DNA from 3 places in the Arthrobacter sp. NPDC058288 genome. Region 3 is predicted to be linked to each of the others. Evidence: riboswitches for the same ligand, from Rfam matches in the RefSeq annotation. Region 3 holds a riboswitch; each other region holds the start of a gene.
The links. Region 3 has a riboswitch for thiamine pyrophosphate ahead of ACFVWT_RS12385 (ECF transporter S component). Riboswitches for the same ligand answer to the same signal wherever they lie in the genome.

Region 1 (9,553 bases), on a different contig from region 3:
GACCGCCGCAACGGCACTAAGAGCCTGTGCCCACGGTTCGGCCTTCATCACCATTCCGGCCCCACCGCCGTACGGAGTGTCGTCCACCGAGCGGTGTTTGTCGGTGGTGAAATCCCGGAGATCATGGACGTTCAATTCCAGGATGCCGTCCTGGCGGGCCTTCCCGATCAACGAAAGTTCCAGGGGCGCGAGATACTCCGGGAAGATGCTGACGACGTCGATCCTCATCTAGGCGTTATCTCCGGCCTCGGTCTTGCCAGGCTCGGCATCGCCCTGCCCCGCGTCACCGGCGCCCGGCCCTTCGCCGGCATCCTCAACGTTGATCTCGAACAGGCCGGGCGGCGGGGTGACAAGGATGTACTTGCCCCCGACGTTGACCTCAGGCACGATCTCCTCGACGAAGGGGATCAGGATCTCCTTGCCGTCCGGCGCCTCCACCTCGATGAGGTCCTGGACCGGAAGGGTACGGAGCCCGGTCACCTTGCCGACGACGGAGTCGCCCACGCGGACGTCAAGGCCGACCAGCTCATGCTCGTACCAGCCTTCGTCGTCGTCCTCGTCGAGCTCTTCGGTCTCGATGAACAGCTTGGCGCCACGCAGTGCTTCGGCCTGGTTGCGGGTCTCGATGCCCTCAAAACCCAGCAGCAGGATGTCTTTGTTCCAGCGGGCACTATCCACGGTCAGCGTTCCGACCGAGGCCGGCTCGACCACGAATTCCGTGCCAGGAATGAAACGGTCCTCCGGCGCATCGGTCAGGACCTGGACGGTCACTTCGCCGCGGATGCCGTGCGGTTTGCCGATTCGTGCCACCTGAAGCTGCATCTGTTCCTCTGTTCCGGAGTTCGTTCTGTTGCGGTTCTATTGCGGCCGGCGGTACTGCAAGCCCGCCGCACGGGTTGTGCGGAACCCGCGGGTTTTGCTGAAAACAGTCCGGCCCCTCCACCATAATCTGGTGAAGGGGCCGGACTTGAGACAAATATTGCGGAGCGTTTACCGGCGGCGGTCGGTGTCGACGACGTCGACCCTGACCTGTTCGCCGCCGGCCAGCGCCGCCACGACAGTGCGCAGTGCGCGCGCCGTGCGGCCCTGACGACCGATCACCCGTCCGAGGTCGTCCTGGTGAACTCGCACCTCGAGGGTGTCCCCGCGGCGGTTGTTCTTGGCGCTGACCTTGACGTCCTCGGGACTGTCAACGATCCCGCGGACAAGGTGTTCGAGCGCTTCTGCCAGCAATTTACTCAGCCTCGGTGGTCTCTGCTTCGGCTTCGGTGGAAGCTTCGGCTGCCTCGTCCTTCTTGGCCTTCTTGGTGATGGCTTCCGGGATGATCACGGAACCCTTTTCAGGGGTAACAAAGGCATCCTTGGGAGCCTTGGTCTTCAAGGTGCCCTCCTGGCCAGGGAGACCCTTGAACTTCTGCCAGTCACCGGTGATCTTGAGGATCGCCGCAACCTGCTCGGACGGCTGTGCGCCGACGCCGAGCCAGTACTGGGCACGGTCCGTGTCGACCTCGATGTACGAGGGCTCTTCGGTCGGGTGGTACTTGCCGATCTCTTCGATAGCACGGCCGTCACGCTTGGAGCGTGCGTCCATGACAACGATGCGGTAGTACGGTGCGCGCATCTTGCCGAAGCGCTTAAGGCGAATCTTTACGGCCACTTTTGTGGTCACTCCTGTTTCTGAAACGGGGTCGAGCCCGGCGTTCTGCACCCGTGGGGCGGGCCGTACTAGGGGGTTCTAAAAGGACAAGATCCGGACGCGGAGAGAGGGGCCACGCAGATCAAGTACCTGTTCATTGTGCCAGATCGCAGCCGGGATTTCGACTTGACACCCGCCAGCCGGCTCAGGAGGACCAGACGTACAGCCCGGTGCGGGCGTTCGGATCCACGCTGCCGGCCATGCGTGCGAGCTGCTGGACATAGCCGCGGGCTTCTTCTGAACCAAAAGGCATGTCCTCCTCAGCCGCCCACCTGGCCGCCACATCCTCCAGGACATCGCCCTCGCCTTCGGTCTCGTAGCTGAGGAGTTCGGCGAGCGCCCGGACCATGGCGGCCGGCACGCCCAGCAGCGAATCACTCGCCACGTCCACCATGGCGAGTTCGTAGTCGGCTCCTGACGCGTGGACCGCCGCTCCAGCGAGGTCGCCCAGCTGCTCTATCTCAAAGTCGCTGATGTCGGGAATCCGAAGCGCGTCCGGAGCAGCGGCACCGCCGCCGTCGAGTGCCGCCGCGCGCTTGAGTGCCTCATCGTGGGTGGAAACAAAGATTTCGGTGAAACCCATGGAAATCATCCTCATTCCGTCGACGGTGTGATGGTCCGGGCGGGGGCTTCGCAGCCGCCCCCGGACCTCCGGTTTTAGCCTAACCCAGAAGGACGCGCAGGCCTGCGACGCCTCAGCGGACAGCGACCCGGATCCGGTTGCGCCACGGATCTTCAAACCGCAGCTCGGCTCCGGTGTGGTGCGACCCCACGCCGGCAACCCGCAAACGGTCGGCAAGCGCGCCGACGTCGTCCGTTCCCGGCACTTCGATCAGGACTTCGCCCAGGCCCAGGGTGTCCTTACGGGGACCTGCGCCACGGCTGTTCCAGACGTTCATCGCCATGTGGTGGTGGTAGCCGCCGGCGGAGACGAAAAGGGCCTGCCCGTGCCATCCGGCGGTTTTCTCGAAACCGAGGGTGCCCACGTAGAAGTCGTGCGCCGACTGGACATCACCCACTTGCAGGTGGACGTGCCCGACGCCGGCCGCGGCCTCGCGCTGCCCGCTTACCGCCTCCTCGCTCAGGAATTCCTGCAGGAAGCGCTGCGGCGGGAGGGCGAGGCTGTCCATGACCACATTAGTCCCCTCCCAGGACCAGTCGGTGCGGGGACGGTCCCAGTACAGCTCGATGCCGTTGCCCTCGGGGTCGCTGAAGTAGAAAGCCTCGCTGACGAGATGGTCGGCGCTCCCGGTGAACAGCCGCGGTTCATACCGGGCGGCGGAGGCCACCGTGGCCGCGAGCGACGGCCGGTCCTCGAAGAGGAGTGCCGTGTGGAACAGCCCGGCCTCGCCGCGGGCCGGGAGATTGAGGCCCGGAGCCGGCGCCAGGTGGACCAAGGGTGTGCCCCGGCGGCCAAGGTACACGCCGCCGTCCTCCTCAGCCACGGCCTCCAGCCCGAGCGCCCGCTGGTAGTAGTCCGTCATGAGCTTCATGTCGCCCACTTTGAGCATCACCGCGCCCATGGCGAGATCGGCGGGCAGCAGGTCCTTGCTGCTGGATTCTGTGGTCATGGCAACTCCAAACTCCCGAAACGTGGCCGCCGGCGACCGACGACGCTTACATAGAGTAAATTACTTGAAGCTTCAATTTATTCCTTGTGGAGCTGCCGACCGCGAAGAATGATGTGCGTGAGGTCCCGCAGTGTTGCCGGGTCGAGCCTGGGGTCCCGTTCGCACAGTACAACGTCGGCGCTGGCACCTTCGGCGATGCCGTCCGCCCCCAGCCACCCACGCGCGGCCCAGGAAGCCGCGTCCAGGGCTGAAGCCGCCGGCAGGCCGGCTGCATGGAGTGCCTGGATCTCGTCCACTATCCGGCCGTGGCCGATGACGCTGCCCGCGTCTGTCCCGGCGTAGATCGGGACGCCGGCTTCGAAGGCCTCGAGGATGCGCTCGTTCCGTCGCTCCCAGAGCGCCCGCATGTGCGCCGCGTACACGGGAAACTTCGCTTCCGCGCGGCTCGCGATGTCCGGGAATGTCGCAATGTTGATCAGCGTGGGAACGATGGGAACGCGCTGCTCCACGAAACGCGGCACGTGCCGCGGCAGCAGGCCGGTTCCGTGTTCGATGCAGTCGATGCCGGCGTCGAGCATGTCATCCAGGGTGTCCTCCGCGAAACAGTGGGCGGTCACCCTGGCACCTTCGTCGTGGGCGGCGCGGACAGCGTCCCGCACCACTGCGGCGGGGAACGACGGCGAAAGATCGCCGGCGTCGCGGTCGATCCAGTCCCCGACGAGCTTGACCCAGCCGTCACCCGCCATCGCCTGCTTGCGGACGGCCTCCACCAGCCCATCCGGCTCAACTTCGACGGCGAATCCCCGAAGGTAGCGGCGGGTCCTGGCGATGTGGCGGCCGGCCCGGATGATGCGTGGAAGCTCCGGTCGCTGCTGGAGCCAGCGCGTGTCGTGGACGGCGCCGGCGTCGCGGACAAGCAGCGTGCCGGCGTTCCGGTCTGTAACGGCCTGTTCCCCAGCCACGGAATCCGGAACGTCCCCCTCCGGTCCGAGTCCGATGTGGCAATGCGCATCCACCAGGCCCGGCAGCACCCAGCCGTTCAACACCAGGTCAGGCGGAGCGGCCGGCCGTGTGAACGTCAGCCTGCCGTCCACAGACCAGAGGCCCCGCCGCTCCTGGTCCGGGGCGGTGAGCACGGTCCCGCTGAATTCGATGACGCCACGCATGCTTCAAGCCTAAACCGCCCTTCCACCCTCCCTGTTGTGACCGGCATGTGACGTGGACCCTCCCCGCCCCTGTGGTAGCTTCGTCTACGACCACACGGGTGCCCCTGCAAGGGCTGAGATCGGGCTGACGCGGCCTGCGACCGTTGAACCTGTCCGGGTAATGCCGGCGAAGGAAGTGAGTATTCCGTGAATACACAAGAAACACAGCTGATCCCTGCCCAAAATGAAACGCAGTCCCTGAAGTCCCACTCGCTGGGATTCATTTCGGACGAGGCCTCCGGGATCCGGGTACCTGTGACCGAAATTGCCCTTGAGGCCTCACCGGGCGGGGCGGCCAACCCGCCGTTCCGCGTATACCGGACCGCCGGTCCAGGCAGCGATCCCGTGGTGGGGCTGGAACCGTTCAGGACCCGGTGGATCGAATCGCGGGCCGACACCGAGCCCTACAGCGGCCGGGAACGGAACCTGCTGGACGACGGCAAGTCGGCAGTGCGCCGCGGCGCTGCGTCCGCGGAGTGGAAGGGCGCGCAGCCCGTGCCCCGCCGCGCCGTCGAAGGCAAGACTGTCACGCAGATGCACTACGCCCGGCAGGGCGTGGTGACGCCGGAGATGCAATTCGTTGCACTCCGCGAAAACTGCGATGTGGAGCTGGTCCGCAGCGAAGTGGCTGCCGGCCGCGCCATCATCCCCAACAACATCAACCACCCGGAATCCGAACCGATGATCATCGGCAAGGCATTCCTCGTGAAGATCAACGCCAATATCGGCAACTCGGCCGTCACGAGCTCCATCGCGGAGGAGGTCGACAAGCTGCAGTGGGCCACATTGTGGGGCGCCGACACTGTGATGGACCTGTCCACTGGCGATGACATCCACACCACGCGTGAGTGGATCATCCGCAACTCCCCCGTGCCGATCGGTACCGTTCCCATCTACCAGGCCCTGGAGAAGGTCAACGGCGAGGCCAACAAACTGACGTGGGAAATTTTCCGCGACACCGTGATCGAGCAGTGCGAACAAGGCGTGGACTACATGACCATCCACGCCGGGGTGCTGCTGCGGTATGTGCCGCTGACGGCCAACCGGGTGACGGGCATCGTCTCCAGGGGCGGCTCCATCATGGCCGGCTGGTGCCTTGCCCACCACCAGGAAAACTTCCTCTACACGCACTTCGACGAGCTCTGCGAAATTTTTGCCAAATACGACGTCGCGTTCTCGCTGGGCGACGGCCTGCGGCCCGGCGCAACAGCGGACGCGAACGACGCCGCCCAGTTCGCCGAGCTCGACACCCTGGCCGAACTGACGCAGCGTGCCTGGGAGTTCGACGTGCAGGTGATGGTGGAAGGGCCCGGCCACGTGCCGTTCCACCTGGTCCGCGAAAACGTGGAACGCCAGCAGGAACTCTGCAAGGGAGCACCGTTCTACACGCTGGGGCCGCTGGTCACGGACATAGCCCCGGGCTACGACCACATCACCTCCGCCATCGGCGCCACGGAAATCGCCCGGTACGGCACAGCCATGCTCTGCTACGTCACGCCCAAGGAACACTTGGGGCTGCCAAACAAGGACGATGTCAAAACCGGAGTGATCACCTACAAGATTGCCGCCCATGCCGCCGACCTGGCCAAGGGCCACCCCGGCGCGCACGAACGCGACGACGCCCTGTCCAAGGCCCGGTTCGAGTTCCGCTGGCGGGACCAGTTTGCCCTGTCGCTGGACCCGGTCACCGCCGAGTCCTTCCACGACGAGACGCTTCCCGCGGAACCGGCCAAGACTGCGCACTTCTGCTCCATGTGCGGGCCCAAGTTCTGCTCCATGCGCATCAGCCAGGACATCAGGGACGAGTACGGTTCAGCCGAAGCACAGGCGGCACTCGCCGAGATGGCGGCCGGCATGCGTGAAAAGAGCAACGAATTCCTGGCGGCCGGCGGCAAGGTCTACCTCCCCGAGCCGCAGGTTCCAGCCCCCGGGCGACCGGCCCGGCTCAGTGCAGCGACGGGCGACGGTGCCGCTACGACGCCTGTGAGTGCTGACGCCTGCTGACTTCTCCGATGAATGACCGGATGACCCGGTCTCCCTCCACCGAATCCTGAGGCCGGTGTCCGCCCGCGGCAACGCGGTGCTGGGCACCGGTTTCGCGCAGGTAACCGGCAATCTCCTCGTAGAGCGGTTCCCATCCGCCGGTCAGGACGAGCGTGGGCACACCCGGCACGATCTGCAGCGGCGCCTCCCACGGAGGCGCCTGCAACCGTAGCCTGCGGGCGGCGTTAAGTGCTTCCGGCGTGGCCGGGCCATCACTGTGCACGGAAAATGCCCGCCGGACAAACTCCCGCTGGAAGTCGTCGTCGCCGAGCTGGTGCCGCACGTCGAATAGCGGCTGCATCAGTGCGCGGTGGGCAGCAGTAGCGGGAAGTTCGGCGGTCAGTGACAGGCAGGCGGGTTCCACCAGAGTGAGGGAATGCACCAGGTCCGGTCGTTCCACGGCCGCCATCATCGCCGCAATGGCGCCCTGGGCATGGGCCACCACATGTCCGCCGGCGGTGCCCCGGCCATCGTCCGCCAAGGCACCGAGCACAATCCCGGCGTCCGCCTGGAAGTCCGATTCGAGCGGCTCCGCAGCGGCGTCGAAGCCGTGGCGGCGCAGGAACAGTGCGTCATAGGCCAGGGCCATGCCGTGTTGCTTGGGCCACGCGGCAGACCCGAAGGCCCCCGAACCGTGGACGAACACTACGCGCTGCTTAAACATGCCCCAACCCTATGGCAATGGCCGGACAATTCGGCCGGTCGACATTGATCCTGCCGGCAGGCATGTTGCCCGTGCGGAAAACCGCACCGCCAGTAACTACTTGCTCCCGCCGAGGAACTTGTCGAAGCCCTTGGGCAGGTTGAGCTGTGACGGATCGAAATCCGCTCCCTGCTGACCGAACGCGGCCCCGGTCGGAAGTGACTTGCCGGCGCTAGCGCGCCTGGCCTCGGCATCCCGGAGTTCCTGGGCTGCCTTGGCCGGGTTTCCCGACTTGGCCTTCTTCTTCGGCGCGTTCCTGGCGCCCTTGCGGGCTCCTGCGCCGCCGCCCATGCCCGGCATTCCGGGCATGCCCGGCATTCCGCCGCCCGCAGCCATCTTCTTCATCATCTTCTGCGCCTGGGCGAACCGCTCCAGCAGGCCGTTGACGTCCGAGACGTGCATGCCCGAACCCTTGGCGATGCGTGCGCGGCGCGAGCCGTTAATGATCTTGGGGGCAACGCGCTCGTGCGGCGTCATGGAGCGAACGATCGCTTCCACCCGGTCGATTTCACGTTCGTCGAACTGCTCCAGCTGCTGGCGGATGTTCTGCGCGCCCGGCATCATCATGAGCATCTTCTTCATGGATCCCATGTTGCGGATCTGCTGCATCTGCGCGAGGAAGTCGTCCAGGGTGAAGTCTTCCTGGTCGGCGAACTTCTTCGCCATCCGGGCGGCTTCGTCTTTGTCCCAGGACTTTTCTGCCTGTTCGATCAGGGTGAGGACGTCACCCATGTCCAGGATGCGGGACGCCATGCGGTCCGGGTGGAACAACTCAAAATCGTCGACGCCTTCGCCGGTGGAGGCAAACATGACGGGCTTGCCGGTGACCGACGCGACGGACAGGGCGGCACCGCCGCGGGCGTCGCCGTCGAGCTTGGAAAGCACGATACCCGTGAAGTTGACTCCTTCATCGAAGGCAAGCGCCGTGTTGACGGCGTCCTGTCCGATCATCGAGTCGATGACGAAGAGCACTTCGTTGGGGACGATCGCCCGGCGGATCTGGCGCGCCTGCTCCATCATTTCGGCATCCACACCGAGCCGGCCGGCGGTGTCCACAATAACGACATCGTGAAGCTTCTGACGCGCTTCCTCGACGCCGGCGCGGGCAACTGCCACGGGGTCGCCGGCCGGGTGTTCCAGCTCCATGGAGGTGGCACCCGGGTGCGGGGCGAAGACGGGAACCCCGGCGCGCTGGCCCACAACCTGTAGCTGGTTGACAGCATTGGGCCGCTGGAGGTCGCAGGCCACGAGCATGGGGCTGTGGCCCTGGGACTTCAGCCATTTGGACAGCTTGCCGGCGAGGGTGGTCTTGCCGGCACCCTGGAGGCCCGCCAGCATGATGATGGTGGGGCCGGTCTTGGCCAGGCGGATACGCCGGGTCTCGCCGCCCAGGATTTCGACGAGTTCCTCATTGACGATCTTGACGATCTGCTGGCTGGGGTTCAGCGCACCGGACACCTCGGCACCCAGGGCCCGCTCGCGCACCCGGCCCGTGAACTCGCGGACCACGGGCACGGCAACGTCAGCGTCCAGGAGGGCCCGCCGGATCTCGCGGACCGTGGCGTCAACGTCCGCCTCGGTGAGGCGGCCCTTGCCGCGAAGATTCTTGAAGGTTGCTGTCAACCGGTCAGAGAGTGAATTGAACACGCGCCGTGCACTTCTTTCAGTGGATCTACAGCTGGCGGCCGGTGCGGCGCGCCAGAGTCGTGACTGTTATTGGCCTGGACCAACTGCCTCGACAACGGGACTCGACTATCTAGGGTACCAAGACAGCCCTTCAAGATGGCATGCTGGCAGGATGGCCGCCCAAACCACTGTAAAAACACTGCTCATCCTCGGCGCGTCCGGGGACCTCACCGGCCGGCTCCTGCTGCCCGGACTGGCCCGCCTGGCTGCCAGGGGACGCGCTGGCGGCCTTACGCTCGTGGGAGCCGGCTCGGATCCCTGGACCCAGGAACAATGGCTGGAACGCGTCGAGACGGCCTTTGCCGACTCGAACTCCCAGGCGGACGTGGCCGGCAAACGCGAACTCAAGCGGCTCGCGGGAACAACCGTGTACCACCAGCTTGACGTGACTGCGGGCGGGGAGCTGGCTTCCCTGCTGTCCCGCCTCGAGGCTCCGGCGGCGGTGTACTTCGCCCTTCCGCCACACGTCAGCCAAAAGGCGTGCGAGGTGCTGGCCCCGGAGGAAGTGCCGCCCGGTACCCGGCTCGTGATGGAAAAGCCCTTCGGCTCCAGCGAGGATTCCGCCCGCCACCTCAACCAGACCCTCGCGGCGTTGGTCCCCGAAGACCACATCCACCGGGTGGACCACTTCCTGGGCAAGGCAACGGTT
Region 2 (9,553 bases), on a different contig from region 3:
TCGCTGAAACCGCCCATGTCAGCAAACCGGTGCTTTATCAGCACTTCCCTTCCAAACGCGAGCTCTACCTCGCCCTGCTGGACAGCCACCTCAGTGCACTCACGGACCTCATGATGGGTGCGCTGAATTCCACCGACGACAACGACGAGCGCGTCCAGGCGGTCATGCGTGCCTACTACCGCTTTATTGCCAGCGACGACCAGGCCCACCGGCTGGTGTTTGAATCGGACCTGATCAATGACAGCGATGTCAGTTCCAGGCTTGAAACATTCAACAAGACTTTTGCCGACGCCATTGCGCGGGTCATCGCCGAGGACACCAAGCTCCCTATGCTGGAGGCCCAGTTGCTGGGCCGTGGACTCGCCGGCATGGCCCAGGTCAGCGCACGCTATTGGCTGGAAACCGACGGGAACCTGGACATCGATGTGGCCAGCGACCTGATCTATCGTTTAGCTTGGCGCGGAATCTCGCGCTTTCCCAAGGAAACCTAGACTACAAATAGAGAACACCTTTAGAACTTTGATTGGCTGGGAGGCCTCGCTGTGGAAGTAAAGATCGGCATTCAGAACATTGGCCGCGAAATTGTGCTGGAATCGGCTCAGGATGCTGACTCGGTGGCAAAGCTCGTCGAGGAATCCATTAGCAAAGGCGCTGAACTGCGCCTGACTGACGAAAAGGGCCGCGTGGTCATTATTCCCGCCAATGTCCTGGGTTACGTTGAGATCGGCGCCGAGGAAGCCCGCCGCGTCGGTTTCGGCCAGCTCTAGGCCACAGCTTCACCTCGTCCCGAACCGCCCTGCAGCAAGGAGTTCGCTGAATGCTTTCCCTGGTAATCGTGGCCCTCGTGACCGTGGCCGCAGGTTTTGTTGTCTGGGCCAACGACAGGCGGCATGCGAAGTACGGCATCGGCATGCCGGCGGGCGTGGCGACTGCCGTGGGGATGCTGAGCTGGATCATCTTCATGGCCGCAGGGCTTGGTTACCAGCCGGGCCTGACGTGGATTCCGTGGGTGCTCCCCATGGTCCTGGGCACCGGGGCGGCTCTCGCCGCCGCGGTGTACCTGGGCCGGAAGCGTGCCCTGTATGACACGAAGGAGCTCACCGCGGCACTGCGGCTCTAAATAAGCGCTGCGGCTCTAAGTGCTGGGGGCGCGGGGCGGGTACTTGGCTGGAACGGCCACCGCTGCCACGGCGGCGGCAGCGGAGCTGACGGCCGCCGCCGCGGCAACGTCCCGCCCTGTCACCTGCGTGCCGGCGTCGTGGGACGTAAAGCGGATAAACACCCTGTTGTAACGCCAGTCCAGGTCCGGGTGGTGGTTTTGTTCCTCAGCCAGGCGCCCGACGGCGGCAATCAGCTCAAGCGCAGCGGCCGCGGTCGGAGCCTTGAAGACGGTCACCAGGCCACCCGATTGGTGCCGCCAGTCGGGCAGCTCTGCGAGGGCGGCGTCAATCTGGGTTTGGTTGAGAGTGTCTTCCGTGCCTGTCACCGCTGGCTCCTTGGATGGTACGCCTACAGGAACTCCGCCCGGCCTTCCATTGCCGACGAGGCAAGAGCGTGCTCGCGGCGCGGGATCCGTCCTGCCGCTTTCGCCAGCCTACCGGCGATGACTGCGTGTTTGAAGGCCTGCCCCATCATCGCCGGGTTCTGTGCCCGCGTCACCGCTGTCGCCAGCAGCACCGCGTCGCAACCCAGTTCCATGGCGAGCGCCGCGTCCGACGCCGTGCCGATGCCCGCATCCAGCACCACGGGGACGGAGGCCCGGGAAACGATGAGTTCGATGTTGTGCGGGTTCAGGATGCCCAGGCCGGTGCCGATCGGGGACCCGAGCGGCATGACTGCGGTGGCACCGAGGTTCTCCAGTCGAAGTGCCAGCACGGGGTCGTCATTTGTGTAGGCGAACACTTTGAACCCGCGGTTTACCAGCTGCTCGGTGGCGTCCACCAGCTCCACGGCGTCCGGCAGCAGCGTGTGTTCGTCGGCAATCACTTCAAGCTTCACCCAGTCCGTCTCCAGCGCCTCCCGCGCCAGTTCCGCCGTCATCACGGCGTCCCTCGCGGTGAAGCAACCGGCTGTGTTGGGCAGGACCCTGATGTTGTGGTCCACCAGGAGCTGGAACAGCGAGCCTGTTTCCGCCGGCGAGTAGCGGCGCATGGCCACGGTGGTCAGCTCCGTGCCGGACGCGATCAGGGCAGCCCCCAGTCCGTCCAGGCTGGGCGCACCGCCGGTGCCCATGATCAGCCGTGATCCCAGCGGGACGCCGTCCACGATGAAGGGGTCCGCTGCCGCCTGCTGCCCGGTCCCTGCCGCGCCTGCAACCGTTGTTCCTGCCATGATGCTCAACCTCCCTGTACCGCGGTAACAAGTTCGACGTCGTCGCCCTCGGCCAGTGCCGTGACGAACCACTGGCTGCGCGGCACCACCTCGGAATTCCGCGCCACCGCCACCCCCAGCTTTTGGCCGTCGGCAGCCTGCCCGTTGGGCGCGAGGTTCCTGCCGGTGACCTGGCTGATGAGGGTGGTGACGGACGCGCCGTCGGCCACCGCATGTGCCGTGCCGTTCAGTGTGATGTTCATGCTGTTTCCTTGTTCGGGTCAATTGTGACGGTGTGTACGGGCGTTGCCGGAGTTGCCGGTCCGGCCGAAAGGCCCGAAAACCGGTCGGGCCGGAACGGAGCCCAGCGTGGATCGGTGTCGCCGTCCATCAGTTGCCTGCAGATGGACGACGCTGCAGGGGTGAGCAGGACGCCGTGCCGGAAGAATCCGGTGGCAATGATCAGGCCCGCAATATCCAGGCCGGTTCCGGCGTCTGCCACGCGGCCCAGCAGCGGCGCGTTGTCCGGGGTCCCCGGGCGGGCCCTCGCCGTGGCTTCGAGCAGTTCCAGTTCGGCGACGGCGGGAACCAGCACCTGCGCGTCGCGGAGCAGCTGGTAGACGCCGCCGGCGGAGACGGCCGACCCTGCGGGGGTTGAGGATCCTGCAGGCGCGGCCATGGCGGCAGCGGTGCCCGCTCCTGACAGCGCATCTTCACGCTGCGTGGCCCCGATCACCACGGTGCCGTCCTGCCGGGGCACGATGTAAACGGGAACTCCGTGGACCATTCCACGGACTGTGGATGTCACCAGAGGCTGCAGGTAGGCGGGGACACGCAGGCGCAGGATGTCGCCGTACACGGGGCGGAGCGGAAGCTGAAGCCCGGGTGGCAGGCCGTCCAGGGACGCGGCTTCCAGACCGTTGGCAAGGATCGTTTCGCCTGCGTGCACCGTGCCGCCCCCGGCCAGGCTGACGCCGCTGACCCGCCCGTCCTCCCAGAGCAGGCCGGCGGCCCGCTCACGCACGGTGGAGCCGGGCAGGGAATCCGAGATCACGGCAAGGAGCTTGCGGGGATCCACCTGATGGTCTGCCGGAATCTCGAAGGCGCAGGATATCCCCGGGCTCAGCAACGGCTCCTGCGCCCGGGCTTCCCTGACTGTCAGCGGTTCCACCGTCAGGCCGCTGGCCTGCTGGACGCCGCGCAGGTCGGCGAGCGCCCGGCGGTCTGCGGCGTCGGCACCCACGGCGAGGGTCGACGTCGTGAGGTAGCCCGTGCCCGGATCGTCGGCGCCGGGTTCACGGGATTGCCGCCCGGATTCCAGGCCGGCTGCGAATGCCGGCCACAGTCCCGAGGAGTGGAGCATAAGCTCCAGGAGGTCTTCCTCCTGGTAGTGGAGTTCGCTGACGGGGGCCAACATGCCGGCGGCGGCCCAGCTCGCGCCCGTTCCCGGTGCGTCGTCGATAATCATCACAGACCTGCCCGACTGCCGGGCTTCCCAGGCGATGCCGTGCCCGATGACTCCTCCGCCGATCACGGCGACGTCGGCGGTGAGGCGCCTGTCATGCTCGTCGCGGCTGCGCGCGTGCGGGCGGACTGCTGGGGGCTGGGGGGTCATTGTCATCCTTCCCTACGCCGGTACTAACCGGATCAGGTCAAGCGGTCGGCTCTGACGCCCTCTCAGCCCTGCAGCTTTGTGACAGCTGCGGCGGGCTCCCGCGGTACTCCCCCAGTTTAGGGGAACTAGGCTTATGCCATGACCGAGCAAGCTCTCCTGACCGACGCCCGCCTGTACCTCTGCACCGACGCCCGCACGGCCCGGGGCGATTTCGCCGACTTCGTTGAGGCCGCCTACGCCGGCGGCGTCGACATCATCCAGCTCCGGGACAAGAACCTGGAGGCGGCCGAAGAGCTTGAGGTGCTCGAGGTTCTGGGGGCCGCGGCCCGCCGCCACGGCCGTCTTTGGTCAGTCAACGACCGCGCGGACATCGCCTCGCTCTCCGGCGCGCCGGTGCTCCACATCGGACAGAAGGACCTCCCCCTGGCCTCGGCCCGGAAGTTCCTCGGCAATGAAGCAGTGATCGGCCTGTCAACGCACAGCCCCGCACAGATCGATGCCGCCATCGGCGCATCCCGCGGTCCCGCCGGACTGGATTACTTCTGTGTCGGGCCGGTGTGGGCCACTCCTACGAAGCCGGGCCGTGCCGCCGTCGGCCTCGACCTGGTCCGCTATGCGGCAGAAGCCACCCGCAGGACAGCTGCCGGTGCCGGGGGGGCAAGCGTTGACGGAGCGCCCCTGCCGTGGTTCGCCATCGGCGGCATCGACCTGGGCAACGTTAAGCAGGTGGTGGCGGCAGGAGCGCAGCGGATCGTGGTGGTCCGCGCCATCACGGAGGCCGATGACCCCGCCGCCGCCGCGAGCTCGCTGCTGGCAGCCCTCGACGCGGGCGCATCCTGACTATCCGGTCAGGCCGAGCTGCCTCATCCGGCTGGAATGCTTCTCCGCCAGCCCCGCGGTCAGCCCGCTGACCAACTCTTTCGCGGCGGCGCTGTCCCCGCCGTCGATCAGGCTTCCCGGGAAAGCATGTTCGTAGCTCACCCGCTGCGCCTGGGTCAGTGCTTCGCCCAGCAGCCGCCTGCCCCACAGTGCAAGCCTGGAAGCAAGCCTGGGATCATCGGCAAGGGCACTCCTCAGCCGTTCGCGGAGAACTTCCGTTGTCTCGTCGGAAGCCTGGATCTGTTCGATGACGTCCCGTGTTCCGGCGTCAAGATAGCGGGAAATGGCCCGGTAGAAGTCGGCTGATACGGTATCGATCACGTAGGCCTTCATCAGTGATTCGTACCAGTCGGCCGGGCGCGTCCGCGAATGGAAATAGTCCACGGCTGCCTGGAACGGCAGCATGGCATCCTCGGCGTCGATCCCCATGGCCTCCAGGCGGGCGCTCACCAACTCGTAGTGCCGGAACTCCACCACGGCAATCCTGCCGAGCACGGCCCGGTCGTGGAGGGTGGGCGAATACCGCGCGTCAGCGGCGAATCTCTCGAAGGCTGAGAGCTCGCCATAGGCCATCATTCCGAACAGGTCTGCGATGAAGCGGTTGTGGCGAGCGGTGTCGGCCGGGGATGAGCTCATCGTCCAAGACTAATGGCGCAAATAGAGCTAATCTGACTTTCGTGTCACATCATCATCTGACTCCAAGTGTCCACGAACAGACCAACCGCCTGGCCGAAGCGCTGAACGCGCTGCGCACGGAGTTGGAGCTGCCCGGGCCCTTCCCCGATGATGTCCTGCGGGATGCGCTGGCGGCCATTGCGGAGCACAAGATGCCTGATCTTGACCTCACCGACGTGGGCTTTGTGACCATCGATCCTCCTTCTTCCACTGACCTGGATCAAGCCCTCTTCATCGAGCGGTCAGGCGACGGGTACAAGGTTTTCTACGCCATCGCCGACGTGCCGTCCTTCGTGGCGCCGGGAGGAGCGCTCGACGCCGAGACGCGCCGCCGGGGGCAGACGTTCTACGCCCCGGACGGGCGGATTCCCCTGCACCCCGAAGCCATCAGCGAGCAGGCCGGCAGCCTCCTCGCCGGCCAGTTGTGCGGCGCCTTCGTCTGGGAGTTCGACCTGGATGCGGCGGCCCGCGTGGAGTCGGTGCTGGTGCGCCGGGCCAGGATCCGGAGCCGGGCGAAGCTCAACTACACGGGCGTCCAGGCCGACCTGGATTCCGGCAGTGCCGCCCCCGTCCTCCTGCTCCTCAGGGAGGTGGGGATCAAGCGCGTGGAACTGGAACGGCTCCGCGGCGGCGCCAGCCTCAACATGCCGGAACAGGAAATCGAACAGCTGCCCGACGGCGGCTACCGCATCGTGGCGGCGCCACCCCTGCCCGTGGAGGACTGGAACGCCCAGATTTCGCTCATGACCGGCATGGCTGCGGCTGACCTTATGCTCGAGGGCAAGGTCGGGATCCTGAGGACCATGCCCGCCCCGGACGAACGGTCGCTCCTGCACTTCAAGCGGCAGACAAAGGCGCTCGGCAGGCCGTGGGACGGTGAGGCCAGCTACGGCGAGTACCTGCGTTCCCTGGATCCCACCGACCCCCGGCAGCTGGCAATCCTGCACTCCGCCGGAATGCTGTTCCGGGGCGCCGGGTACACGCCCTTTGACGGCAACGTGCCGGAGGACGCCATCCAGTCGGCCATCGGGGCCGCGTATGCGCACACCACGGCACCGCTCCGCCGCCTGATCGACCGCTTCGTCCTGGTGATTTGTGAGGCGCTGAGCAACGGCACCGCGGTTCCCGACTGGGCCCGGGAAGCACTTCCCTCGCTGCCGGAAATCATGGGGGCCTCGGACCAGCTGGCAGCGAGGATGGAACGGCTGGCCCTGGATACGGTGGAGGCCGCCCTGCTCGTCAACCACGTCGGACAGGAGTTCGACGCCGTCGTCATCTCCGGGTCGAAGCCGGGCAAGCCCAACGGGAACGGGAACGGCGGCAACGGGAACGGCAACGGACCGTCCGGCATCATCCAGATCGCAGACCCGGCGGTGACGGCCCGGTGCCCCGGCGAACTCGAATCCGGCACCACGGTCCGGGTCAGGCTGATCTCGTCGGACATCAGCACGCGCGTGATCCGGCTTGAGCTGGTGGAGTGATTGCCGGCTGATTGTGGACTGCGTCCGGGGCGTCAGTCGGTGATGGTTGCGGGCAACAGCTAGACTGAGGGGGTAGTAATGGATGCCCGGTCGTTGATTTCCATGATTTTTGAATTCAACAAGCCCGCCCCTACGCGATCTTGAGATACGCCCGCTGGTCCCCAGTGCCAGCATTTAGATAGCCCGCGATCGGCTTCCACTGGATTTGCTTGCGCGCCCGAGCGTGCTCCGGAACGGCCTCGCGGCCGGCCCCGTTGAGCAAGCAGCGCCAATGCCCAAATGAATAAGGAAACTCCCCTGTGAGTGAATTGCACACGCACCAACTTCTGACCGACGAAACCGGCACTGAAACGATCGAGCCGGAAGAGACCATCATCTCGGACGAAAAGCCGCACGAGATCGAGGAGAAATCCTTTGCGGACTACAACGTCCGCGCCGACATCGTCGAGTCCCTGGCCGACGCCGGAATCACCCACCCCTTCCCCATCCAGGCAATGACGCTGCCCGTGGCCCTCGCCGGCCATGACATCATCGGCCAGGCCAAGACGGGCACCGGCAAAACCCTGGGCTTCGGCATCCCCGCGCTGCAGCGCGTGGTGGGACGCGACGACCCCGGCTACGACAAGCTGGCAGTCCCGGGCGCTCCGCAGGCACTGGTGATCGTTCCCACCCGCGAACTCGCCGTCCAGGTTGCCAAGGACCTGGAGAACGCCGCCCGGAAGCGCAACGCACGCATTGCCACCATTTACGGCGGCCGCGCCTATGAGCCGCAGGTGGATGCCCTGCAGAAGGGCGTCGAGATCGTCGTCGGCACCCCCGGCCGCCTCATCGACCTGTACAAGCAGAAGCACCTGAGCCTGAAGAACGTCAAGATCGTCATCCTCGATGAGGCCGACGAGATGCTGGACCTCGGCTTCCTGCCGGACGTCGAGACGTTGATTGCCGGGACCCCTGCCGTCCGCCAGACCCTGCTGTTCTCGGCCACCATGCCCGGCCCGGTCATCGCCATGGCCCGCCGTTACATGACCCAGCCCACGCACATCCGTGCGGCTGACCCGGACGATGAAGGCCTGACCAAGCGCGACATCCGCCAGTTGATCTACCGTGCACACAGCATGGACAAGATCGAAGTCGTGGCCCGCATTCTGCAGGCACGCGGCCGTGGCCGCACCATCATCTTCACCAAAACCAAGCGCACTGCCGCCAAGGTGGCCGAGGAACTGGTGGACCGCGGGTTCGCCGCAGCCGCCATTCACGGCGACCTGGGCCAGGGTGCCCGCGAACAGGCCCTCCGGGCCTTCCGCAACAACAAGGTTGACGTCCTGGTGGCCACCGACGTCGCAGCCCGCGGCATCGACGTCGACGACGTCACGCACGTGATCAACTACCAGTGCGTCGAAGACGAAAAGATCTACCTGCACCGCGTGGGCCGCACCGGCCGCGCCGGCAACAAGGGCACCGCCGTGACGTTCGTCGACTGGGACGATATGCCCCGCTGGGGCCTGATCAACAAGGCGCTGGGGCTCAGCGTGCCGGAGCCGGTGGAAACCTACTCCTCATCCCCGCACCTCTATGAAGAACTGGACATCCCGGAAGGCACCAAGGGGCGCCTGCCCCGCGACAAGCGCGTTCTGGCCGGCGTCGACGCCGAGGTCCTGGAGGACCTGGGCGAGACCGGCAAGAAGACCCCCCGCACTTCGGGCGGACGTGACACCGCCCGCGGCGGGAGCACCGGCGGCGGACGTGACAGCGGCCGCTCCGGCGGACGCGATTCCCGCCGCAGCGAGGCCGGCGGCAGCCGGGACGGCGCCGGGCGTGACGGCGGACGTTCAGGTGACCGCCGCCGTCGTTCTTCCGACAACGCCGCAGCAGCCGCTCCGGCGGCCGACGCAGCTCCCGTGGCCGCAGCGCCCGCCTCGGCACCGGCCGAGGTGGACCGGGCAACGCGCGCACGACGCCGCACCCGCACCCGTCGACGCAATGGCGAGGTAGTAGGCGGCGGTAACGCAGCGCAGGATGGCGCACAACGCGGCAATGCCGAGGCCTAAACCCCTCAATGACTGACACCGTCTGGGCGCCGGACGGCAGCAACCTGGTGGTACACGCGGATAACGCCGAGTACCTCCCCACGCTGCCGGACGGCGCCTTCACACTCATCTACGTTGACCCGCCCTTCAACACGGGCCGGGCCCAGACACGCCAGCAGACCACCATGGTCCGCAACGCTGAAGGCAGCGGCGACCGCGTGGGGTTCAAGGGCCGCTCCTACGACACGATCAAAGGCGCCCTGCACAAGTACGACGACGCCTTCAGCGACTACTGGTCCTTCCTGGAGCCCAGGCTCGTGGAGGCGTGGCGGCTGCTGGCCGACGACGGCACCCTCTACCTGCACCTGGACTATCGGGAAGTCCATTACGCCAAGGTCATGCTGGACGCCATCTTCGGCCGGGAGTGCTTCCTGAACGAAATCATCTGGGCCTACGACTACGGAGCCCGGGCGAAGTTCCGATGGCCCACCAAGCACGACAACATCCTGGTGTACGTCAAGAACCCGGCCAAGTACCACTTCAACAGCGCTGAAGTGGACCGCGAG
Region 3 (9,553 bases):
CACGCGGCGGTACATGGAGTGCGTCCCGAAGATCTGCGAGGGACCCGACGTCGGCCAGCGGTTCCAGGCCTGCGTGCGGTAACTCTCGAAGCCGGTTTCCACGCCGTTCCAGTACGGCGAGTTCGCGCTGAGCGCGGTGAGCACCGCCAGCTTGTCCCTGATCCGGTCGATGACGGCCACGCCTTCTTCCGGGGATTCGACGAAAGTGTGGACGTGGAACCCGCAGGTCAGCTGCTCGTGGACGGTGAGGCCAAAGCGCTCCTGCATGGTGGCATAGCGGGGATTCGGCGTGGTGTGCGTCGTGGAGGCAATCGGCGAAGTCGCCAGCGCGGCCACCCGCGCATTGTGCTTCTTCGCGGCGGTGTCCGCCAGGGCCCGGCCCTGGAGGATCTGGAGGAGCAGCTCCTCATAGTTCAGGCACGGGCGGGTTTGCGTTTCGATCTGCTCGAGTTTCAGTTCGGCAGTCAGTCCGGTGTCGTTGTCGTCACGGGTTGGATCGTGGGGGTCCGGGATCCGGGGTTTGTCCGGGGCATCGTCCGCAGCAAGCTTCCGCCCTGCCAGCAGGGCGTCCGCCAGCGCCAGCGGCTCCCCGGTCACGGGGTCCACAATCAGCAGCTCTTCCTCAACCCCGAAAGTTCGCATGCATACATTGTGCTCCTGTACGGCCCTGTACGACAGGCGCCGCAACGGCGCCTGTCGTACAGGGCAGGACGGGTCAGTCCTGGAAGTACTCGATTTTGGCGCCGATGGTGTTGAGCCGCTCGGCCAGGTCCTCGTACCCGCGCTCGATCACGTAGATGTTGCGCAGCTCGGACACCCCGCGGGCGGCCAGCATGGCCAGCAGGATGCATGCAGCGGGGCGCAGCGCCGGCGGGCAGCCCACCTCGGCGGCACGCCACCGCGTGGGTCCATTGACATAGATCCGGTGCGGATCCAGCAGCTGGACCCGGGCGCCCAGCTTGTTGAGCTCGGTCAGGTAGATGGCGCGGTTCTCATAGACCCAGTCGTGGATCATGGTCTGGCCTTCGGCATTGGCGGCAATGACGGCGAAGAAGGGCAGGTTGTCGATATTCAGGCCCGGGAACGGCATCGGGTGGATCTTGTCCGTGGGGGCATGCAATGCGGAGGGTTTGGTGGTGACGTCCACCAGCCGGGTGCGGCCGTTACGGGCGAAATACTCCCCGGAAATCTCGAGCTCCTGGCCCATCTGCTCCAGGGTGGCGAGTTCGATCTCCATGAACTCGATGGGAACCCGGCGGATGGTGACCTCGGAATTGGTCACGATGCCGGCGGTGATGAGGCTCATCGCTTCGATGGGGTCCTCCGACGGGAAGTATTCGATGTCGACGTCGATGGAGGGCACCCCGGTGATTTTCAGCGTGGTGGTCCCCACGCCGTCGATCTCCACGCCCAGGCCCTGCAGGTAGAAGCAGAGATCCTGGACCATGTAGTTGGGGCTTGCGTTGCGGATCACCGTGGTGCCGCGGCGGTGGGCGGCGGCCATAATGGCGTTTTCGGTGACCGTGTCGCCGCGTTCGCTCAGTACAAAGGTGCGGTTGTCGCCGTCGGCCGGCGGAGCCTGCACCGAATAGAAGCCCGAGGTGGCTTCCACGGACAGGCCGAACTGGCGCAGGGCCTGCATGTGCGGCTCCACGGTGCGGGTGCCCAGGTCGCAGCCGCCCGCGTACGGGAGCCGGTACTCCGCGGACTCGTCCAGGAGCGGTCCCAGCAGCATGATCACGCTGCGGGTGCGGCGGGCAGCCTCCACGTCCATGGAATCCAGGTCCAGGACGGCGGGGCGGCGGATCTGCAGGTCGTTGGCATTGAGCCAGGTGCATTCGACGCCGATGCTCGTGAGGACCTCCACGATCCGGTTCACTTCCTCGATCCGTGCCAGCCGGCGCAGCGTGGTGGTGCCGCGGTTGATGAGGCTGGCGCAGAGAAGGGCAACTCCGGCGTTCTTGCTGCTGTTGACGTCCACCGAACCGGACAGCGTGCGGCCGCCCTCCACCCGGAGGTGTGTCATCTGCGGCCGGCCCACTTTGACGATGCTGCGGCCAACAATGGCCTCGAGCCGCTGGATCATTTTGAGGCTGAGGTTCTGCTTGCCCTGTTCCATCCGGGCGATGGCGCTTTGGCTGGTGCCCAGCTCGGCCGCCAGCTGCCCCTGGGTCCAGCCCTTTTCGCCGCGGGCATCGCGGAGCAGCAGGCCAACGTGTTCAGCAGTCTCTTGAGTCATACAAGAAAAATATCACGCATGAGCTATTCGGGGGCGCGAAACGCCGCAAAGCGCTACCTAGCTCACAGAATATTCACCTCATGCGATATGCGGTGTGATAGCCGGCCGCTATTGCTGCCCGAGGAACACCATGTTCCACGTTCCCGCCGCAACGGCCGCACAGACCGCCACGGTGGCGATCAGCACACCGCCGAGAACCACCCAGATGTCCAGCGTGCTGTACGTGGACTCACGCGCCCAGGTCCGCTGCGCACCGCCAAACCCCCGAGCCTCCATAGTGACGGCCAGCCGTGAAGCCCGGCGCACGGCCTGGACCAGGAGTCCGAAGCTCTGCCCCAGCGTCGCCCGGAGGCGCTGCACCGGGCTCCCGTGCGAACCCACGCCGCGGGCGCGCCGGGCCATGCCGATTGTCTGCCATTCCTCGGCCATCAGCCCCACGAGCCGCATGGCGGCCAGCGTGCCCAGCACAAAGCGGTGCGGCAGCTTCGCTTTCTGGGCCAGGGCGTCGGCCAAGTCCGTGGGGTCCGTGCAGCTCATCAGCAGCACCGCGGGAAGGGCGATCGCCAGTCCCCGCAGCAGGAATCCCAGCCCGAGCTCCAGTGACCCTTCACTGATGGACCAGATGCCGACGTCGAGCAGTATCCTTCCGGCGTCCGGCGACAGGATCGAGGTGCTCCAACCGCCCAGTGCGGCCGCCAGGATCAGCGGCCAGCCACGCTGCCAGAGCAACGCGACGGTCAGTCCGGCCAGCGGAAAGAGCAGCAGCTCGAAGGCCAGCGCAACGGAGGCGGACACCCAGTCGATGGACAGCGCCAACACCACGGTCATCAGCATGACGACGGCGAACTTGGCCAGCGGATTGGCCCGGGTCAGCAGGGCGTGGTTGGCCTGGAGGGTCAGCGCTTCCCTCATGGTGCAGCCACCTCCGGGTTGCGCAGTCCGGACCGGCCGGGTTCTGGCGCGCCCAGTTTCAGCTCGGTGCCGCCCAGGACATCGCTGAACTCCTGGTCGTGGGTCACCGACACCACGGCGGTGCCGGCGTCGAGGAGTTCGGACAGGAAGGATGCGAGCTCGGCCCAGGTGTTGGCGTCCTGGCCGAATGTGGGCTCGTCGAGGATCAGCACGCGGGGATGTGCGGCCAGTACGGTGGCGACGGACAGCCGGCGCTTCTCCCCGCCGGAAAGCGTGTAGGGGTTCGCGTCCACCAGCTTGGTCAACCGGAGGCGCTCCAGGAGTTCGTCCACGCGGTCCTCGCCGTGGCCCAGGTGCCGCGGGCCGAACATCAGCTCATCCAGCACCCGGCCGGTGACGAACTGGTGCTCCGGCTCCTGGAACACGGTTCCGATCCGGGAGATCAGCTGCTCCGCCTTCCACTTGTACGGGTCAATGCCGGCGCCTTCGCTGAGGTCAAGCGTGGCGGAAACCGTCCCCGCCACCGGCTGGAGCAGCCCTGCGAGGGTCAGGGCAAACGTGGACTTTCCGGAACCGTTGGGCCCCGTGATGGTCAATGCCTGGCCCGCCCGGACCTGCGCGGTAATGCCGGACTGCACCGGGACCGGCGGGACGGCCTTGAAGCGCCGCCGGCGGGGGCGTTCGCGGGAGACTGCGAGGTTCTCCGCGGCCAGCAAGAGGTTCCCGGCCCCCGGATCTCCGTTGGCGCCGGAGGTCCCGGAGGCACCCGGCGCTCCCACGCCGTCCGGCTCCAGGGCTGCACCGGTTCGCGCCCGGGTGGCGGGAACGTATCCCGGCACCCAGACGCCTGCGGCAACGAGCATGTCCCGCGCCTGCGCCAGGACCTGGTCCGGGGGGCCGTCCAAGAGCACCGCGTTGTCCGTGGCGGATCCTGGCTGCAGCACCACGATCCGGTCCACAAGGTCTTTCCAAACGCCCACGCGGTGTTCCACCACCACCAGTGTTGCCCCGGTCTTGTCCAGGCACCGGCCCACGGCGTCGCGGACTTCCAGGACGCCCGCAGGGTCCAGGTTGGCAGTGGGCTCGTCGAGGAGCAGCAGTCCCGGGCGCATGGCGAGGATGCCGGCAAGCGCGAGGCGCTGCTTTTGGCCGCCGGACAGGGCCGACGTCGGGTGGTCCAGCGGCAGGTGGGCCAGTCCGACGTCGTCGAGCGCCGCTCCGACGCGCGTCCAGATGTCCGCGCGCGGGACGGCGAGGTTCTCTGCGCCGAAGGCGACGTCGTCCCCTACGCGGGAAAGGACCACCTGCGTCTCGGGGTCCTGCTGCATCAGGCCGGCGCGCCCGCGCTGCAAACGCGGCGGGGCGCCGTCGATCAGCAGGGTGCCGGTCTCGTCGGAGTCGTCGGCATCTGGCGTTCCGTCGTGGCGGGCTCCGGAGTCGCTGTCCCCGAGCACCCCGGCGAGTGCGTGCAGCAGCGTGGATTTGCCCGCTCCGGAAGGACCCAGCAGCAGCACGCGTTCGCCCGGCTGGATGTCCAGGTCCAGGCCCTGGACGGCAGGGAGGGGCCGGCCGGCATGCCGCCAGCCCCAGCCGCGCGCCGTAACCGCTGCCGGGCGGACGGTGTCGGAAGACGTCATGAGCAGTGTGCGTTCATCAGGAGAAGACGGGCTCCGTCGCTGCCTTGCGGGAGGCGAAGGAGCTCAGCACGCCGGTCCGGGCCAGGCCGCGGGTGGCGAGCCAGGACAGGCCTCCGGCGATGATGGCGCCCGAGATGGCCGTAAAGATGATGTAGGCCAGCTTGTCGCCGGCGGCGTAGGCGATGTTCCAACCCCACGGGGCGAACGAATCGTTCAGGCCGCAGAAGAGGCCTGCGGCGGCACCGGCCAGCAGCGAAACGGGCAGGTTGAACTTCCTGTAAACGAACACCGCGAAGATGATCTCCGCACCGAGCCCCTGCACGAAGCCGGAGAACAGCACGGAGGCACCATACTGCGACCCCATGATCAGCTCACCGGTGGCGGCCACTGTTTCGCAGAACAGGGCCGCTCCGGGCTTGCGGATGATCAGCATGCCCAGGACGGCGGGAATCATCCAGCCGCCTGCGATAAGGCCGGTCAGCGGCGGGTAGACGGCGTTCATGGGCGGCGAAACTGCGGCGGCCCCCTGGGACCAGGCCCAGAAGATGACACCACCGGCTACGGCGATCAACGCGGCAACCACGATGTCCACCACACGCCAGTTGTACTTGCTGTTGCCAAGCGTCTGCTTGGCCGTCATTCCAGTCATTTTCTTCCTCCTGAGGTACAGGAGGGGAGAGTGTTCCCCGGACCGTCCACGGCTTCCGCCGCCTGCTGCCGGACACTCTGAGAACTCGACTCCCTTGCGCCGGTACTAACCGGATCAGGTTCGAGGGTCTGCGGCTGTCCGCACTCTCAGCGCCCGCCTCCGGTTCCCTGGAATATTCCAGTGATGCCCGACGGCGACGCTCCCCTGTCGTATCAATTCGCCCTTTGTGGGCGTGGATCAGTTTACACCCGCGGACCCGCGAAATCCCGGTGCGGGTGTCACAATGCGCGGTGATCCGGGCGGGGTGATGCGGTTAGGCTAGGGGAAGCCCTGTTTCCGTCGTTTCCCACCTGTAAGGGGTACTGGAGTGAGTTTCTTCATCAAGCTGCTAGGAACCGGAGTGAGCCTGCTTGCCGGATTTGCCGGCACCAAGGCCGTTGACGTCGTCTGGGAAAAGATCACCGGCCGCAAGCCCCCGAAGGGCGACAAGGACGACGTCCCCACCACCCTGCGCAGCGCCCTGACCTTCGCACTGATCTCGGCGGCTGTCAGCGCCATCATCCAGGTCCTGGCCAACCGGGGCACCCAGCGTGCCATCACCCGCTTCGCCAAGAGCCAGGACATCGTTTAGTCCCACCCGGGAGAGTTTTTGTCCAGATAACGGGAGGTAATTGACCTCCAAGTCGCGATATCTGGACAAAAACTCCACCAGGGGTGGCGCCCCGGAACTTGCGGGCCGCCACTTAGGCTGCGCCGTCGTCGTCCTCGTCGGCGGCGCGCTTTTCTGATTCCTGCCTCGCGGCGGCCTTCTTGTCGGCTGCCTTCAGCACCACGGCCTCCAGTTCATCCGTGGTGAGCAGTTCCTTGTGCAGGTGCTTGGTGCGGTAGCCTGCCCGGCCCACCATGTGGGCGGACACCGGAACGGTGAGCACCTGGAAGATCCACGCCACGAACAACACGGGCCACACCCACCAGGTCCGCAGCTGCAGGCCCACCGAGGCCAGCAGCAGGAAGAGTCCCAGCACCTGGGGCTTCGTGGCGGCGTGCATCCTGCTCATCAGGTCGGGGAAGCGCAACAGGCCGATGGCCGCACCGAGGGACATCAGGGCGCCCACCACCATAAAGACGGCCGACACTGCATCAATGACTGTGTCCACGGCGGAGGGTTCAGGATTCATGGGGCTGCTCCCGCCGGTCGGCCACGAAGCGCGCCACGGTCACGGATCCAATGAACCCGATGATGGACAGCGCCACGAGCAGCATCAGGTTGTTCAGGTGCCCGTTGACGGCCATGTCAATGCAGAGCGTGGCACCGATGATGGCCAGCAGCACGTCAGAGGCCAGCACCCGGTCCAGCAGGGACGGGCCGATGGCGATCCGGACAATCGCCCCGGCTGCCGCCAGGGACAGGATCACGGCCGTTACGGTCAGGACGACGTCCATCATGCGCCCACCTCCTGTTTCAGTGCGGCCAGTTCCTCGCGGGTGCCCATAATCCTGATGAGTGCCGCCTCGGCATCCCGGACCTCTTTGCGCAGGTTCACAATGTCCTCTCCGCTCCGCACATTGAGTCCGTGGATATAGAGGGTGGACGTGGAGCGGTCCACTTCCACCACCAGCGAGCCCGGAATCAGCGAGATGACGTGGCCGGTGGCGGTCACCATGAGGTCCGAGTGGCTGCGCAGCTTGACGGCGACGACGGCGTTGGTCACCTTGGGCCCGCGGGCCAGCGCCAAGTACAGCACCTGGAAGCTGGCGGCCACCACTTTGCCCAGGAACACGATTGCGAACGGGACTGCCCGCACAATGCTGAAGCGGCCGCCCAGCTCCACCGGGGGCAGGTAGAAAAGCCGTGCCACCACAACGGCGATCAGCGCACCGAACAGCAGGTTACCGGGGCTGAAGTCCTGCCAGAGCGCGGCCCAGACGAACACCAGCCAGACCAGCAGGGGCAGTTCCTGCCGGATCGAGATCCGTCGCCGGTTCATTTCTTCCCCTCCTGCTGTGGGACCCCAGGCTGTCCAGGCTCAGGCTGCGCGATCGGGGGCACGGGGGCGTTTTCGCCCAGCACGGCCTGGATGTACGCGGACCGGTCCAGCATTTCCACGGCCGACTGGTCCGCCACCCGGAAGAGCGGCCCGGCAAAGACGGTGAGTGCCACGCCGAAGGCAACAAGGCCCAGGGTTGATCCCACCATGGTCCGCGGCAGCAGCGTGACGTTGCGCTTGCCCGCGCGGTCGCCCGTGTCGGAGTCCTCAGGAGCCGCCAGCAGCACAGGGTCCGGGTTCTCTGCGTCCTCGGGCTTGCGCCAGAACGCGCGGTTCCAGACACGGGCGACCGCCAGGAGCGTCAGCAGGCTGGTCACAACGCCGCCGATCACCAGGGCGTAGGCCAGCGGGGTGCCAAGCTGCACACCGGCCTGCAGCAGCCCGAGCTTGCCCAGGAAACCCGAGAACGGCGGGATGCCGGCCAGGTTCATGGCGGGGATGAAGAACAGCAGGGCCAGGATCGGGGACAGTTTGGCCAGGCCGGCGACGCGGTCGATCGACGAGCTTCCGCCGCGGCGTTCGATCAGGCCGGTGACCAGGAAGAGGCTGGTCTGGATGGTGATGTGGTGGGCCACGTAGAACACCGCAGCGCCAAGTCCGGCCACCGAGGACATCGCCAGCCCGAACACCATGTAGCCGATGTGGCTCACCAGGGTGAACGAGAGCAGACGCTTGATGTCGCTCTGGGCCAGCGCACCGAGGATTCCCACCACCATGGTCAGTAAGGCCGCCACCATCAGCGGCGTGTTCAGCGAGTCCCCCGGAAAGAGGAGCGTCTCGGTGCGCACCATGGCATAGACGCCCACCTTGGTCAGCAAGCCGGCGAACACCGCAGTGACGGGGGCTGGTGCCGTGGGGTAGGAGTCAGGCAGCCAGAAGGACAGCGGGAAGACAGCCGCCTTGATGCCGAAGGCCACCAGCAGCATCACGTGCAGCAGCATCCGCGTTCCGGGGTCCAGGTCCGCGAGCTTGACGGCAAGATCCGCCATGTTGATGGTTCCGGTGGCGCCGTAGATCATGGCGATGGCGATCAGGAACAGGACGGAGGACACCACGGAGACCACCACGTAGGTCACGCCGGCACGGATGCGGGGGCCGGTTCCGCCGAGGGTCATCAGCACGTAGCTTGCCGTCAGCAGGATCTCGAACCCCACGTAGAGGTTGAAGAGATCACCCGACAGGAAGGCGTTGGACACGCCGGCCACCAGGATCAGGTAGGTCGGGTGGAAGATCGACAGCGGCGCGTCCTGGTCGCCGTCGGCCATGCCCTGGCCGGTGGCGTACACCAGCACCGCGAGGCTGACCGTGGAGGAGACCACCAGCATCAGGGACGAGAACTGGTCCACCACCATCACGATGCCCCACGGCGGCAGCCAGCCGCCGATGTTGACGGCCGCGGTTCCGCCGTCCCAGACGGAAGCCAGCAGCACGCATTCGAGCAGGAGTGTCAGCGAGAGCAGCGTGATGCTGACGGCCCGCTGGGCCCGGGAGTGCCGGATCAGCACGAACGTCAGGGCGGCACCGAGGATGGGAAGTACGACGGCGAGCGGGGCAAAGCTTGCGATGTTCACTTCACGCCTCCTTCCGGGCCGGGAGTCACGTTTTGGGAGCCGGGCTGCTCTTCCGCAGCGGCGTCCTTGGCTTTGATCTTGCGGTCGCCGGCTTTCACGGTGGCCACGCCGCCTTCCGGGCGTCGGCCTGAAGTGCCGTGGCCTGGAACGTCGCCGGAGCCGCTACCGGCGGACAGGTCCGAATCACTGATGCCTTTGCCGTCCGAACCGATCATGGTCAGCGGGAATTCCGAGGTTTCCACCGGGATCTCGGAATCGTCCTCCGCGTCGAAACTGGGGGTTTCGGCAACGCGGATGTCCTCGACGTCGTCCTGGATCTCATCGCGGCGCGCCAGCACCCAGGTCCGGTAGATGATGCCCAGCATGAAAGCCGTCACCGCGAACGAGATCACGATCGATGTCAGGATCAGTGCCTGCGGGAGGGGGTCGTTGTAGTCGCGGGGGTCCGTGTCCTTGCTGAACATGGGTGCCAGGCCGGCGTAGCCGCCGGTGGCCAG

Region 1: another riboswitch for thiamine pyrophosphate. It lies ahead of thiC (phosphomethylpyrimidine synthase ThiC); the one in region 3 lies ahead of ACFVWT_RS12385 (ECF transporter S component).
Region 2: another riboswitch for thiamine pyrophosphate. It lies ahead of thiO (glycine oxidase ThiO); the one in region 3 lies ahead of ACFVWT_RS12385 (ECF transporter S component).

The regions. Positions count from the first base shown of each region.
Region 1 covers NZ_JBHVYH010000001.1:1,153,115-1,162,667, reverse strand. Annotated here, with positions in the region: gene trmD (tRNA (guanosine(37)-N1)-methyltransferase TrmD) at 1-228, opposite strand, end outside; gene rimM (ribosome maturation factor RimM) at 229-822, opposite strand; gene ACFVWT_RS05525 (RNA-binding protein) at 991-1,233, opposite strand; gene rpsP (30S ribosomal protein S16) at 1,235-1,657, opposite strand; gene ACFVWT_RS05515 (hypothetical protein) at 1,842-2,279, opposite strand; gene ACFVWT_RS05510 (VOC family protein) at 2,392-3,267, opposite strand; gene ACFVWT_RS05505 (amidohydrolase family protein) at 3,345-4,433, opposite strand; TPP riboswitch at 4,518-4,625, shown strand; gene thiC (phosphomethylpyrimidine synthase ThiC) at 4,620-6,476, shown strand; gene ACFVWT_RS05495 (alpha/beta hydrolase) at 6,445-7,179, opposite strand; gene ffh (signal recognition particle protein) at 7,276-8,865, opposite strand; gene ACFVWT_RS05485 (glucose-6-phosphate dehydrogenase) at 9,017-9,553, shown strand, end outside.
Region 2 covers NZ_JBHVYH010000001.1:742,150-751,702, reverse strand. Annotated here, with positions in the region: gene ACFVWT_RS03535 (TetR/AcrR family transcriptional regulator) at 1-491, shown strand, start outside; gene ACFVWT_RS03530 (DUF3107 domain-containing protein) at 543-767, shown strand; gene ACFVWT_RS03525 (hypothetical protein) at 818-1,120, shown strand; gene ACFVWT_RS03520 (4a-hydroxytetrahydrobiopterin dehydratase) at 1,136-1,486, opposite strand; gene ACFVWT_RS03515 (thiazole synthase) at 1,510-2,331, opposite strand; gene thiS (sulfur carrier protein ThiS) at 2,337-2,573, opposite strand; gene thiO (glycine oxidase ThiO) at 2,570-3,931, opposite strand; TPP riboswitch at 3,918-4,037, opposite strand; gene thiE (thiamine phosphate synthase) at 4,064-4,765, shown strand; gene ACFVWT_RS03495 (ferritin-like fold-containing protein) at 4,766-5,440, opposite strand; gene ACFVWT_RS03490 (RNB domain-containing ribonuclease) at 5,482-6,960, shown strand; gene ACFVWT_RS03485 (DEAD/DEAH box helicase) at 7,260-9,008, shown strand; gene ACFVWT_RS03480 (DNA-methyltransferase) at 9,017-9,553, shown strand, end outside.
Region 3 covers NZ_JBHVYH010000003.1:293,675-303,227, forward strand. Annotated here, with positions in the region: gene ACFVWT_RS12365 (glutamate--cysteine ligase) at 1-642, opposite strand, end outside; gene ACFVWT_RS12370 (UDP-N-acetylglucosamine 1-carboxyvinyltransferase) at 716-2,239, opposite strand; gene ACFVWT_RS12375 (energy-coupling factor transporter transmembrane component T family protein) at 2,348-3,151, opposite strand; gene ACFVWT_RS12380 (ABC transporter ATP-binding protein) at 3,148-4,788, opposite strand; gene ACFVWT_RS12385 (ECF transporter S component) at 4,805-5,437, opposite strand; TPP riboswitch at 5,511-5,653, opposite strand; gene ACFVWT_RS12390 (DUF4235 domain-containing protein) at 5,805-6,068, shown strand; gene mnhG (monovalent cation/H(+) antiporter subunit G) at 6,181-6,615, opposite strand; gene ACFVWT_RS12400 (monovalent cation/H+ antiporter complex subunit F) at 6,605-6,883, opposite strand; gene ACFVWT_RS12405 (Na+/H+ antiporter subunit E) at 6,880-7,425, opposite strand; gene ACFVWT_RS12410 (Na+/H+ antiporter subunit D) at 7,422-9,056, opposite strand; gene ACFVWT_RS12415 (Na(+)/H(+) antiporter subunit C) at 9,053-9,553, opposite strand, start outside.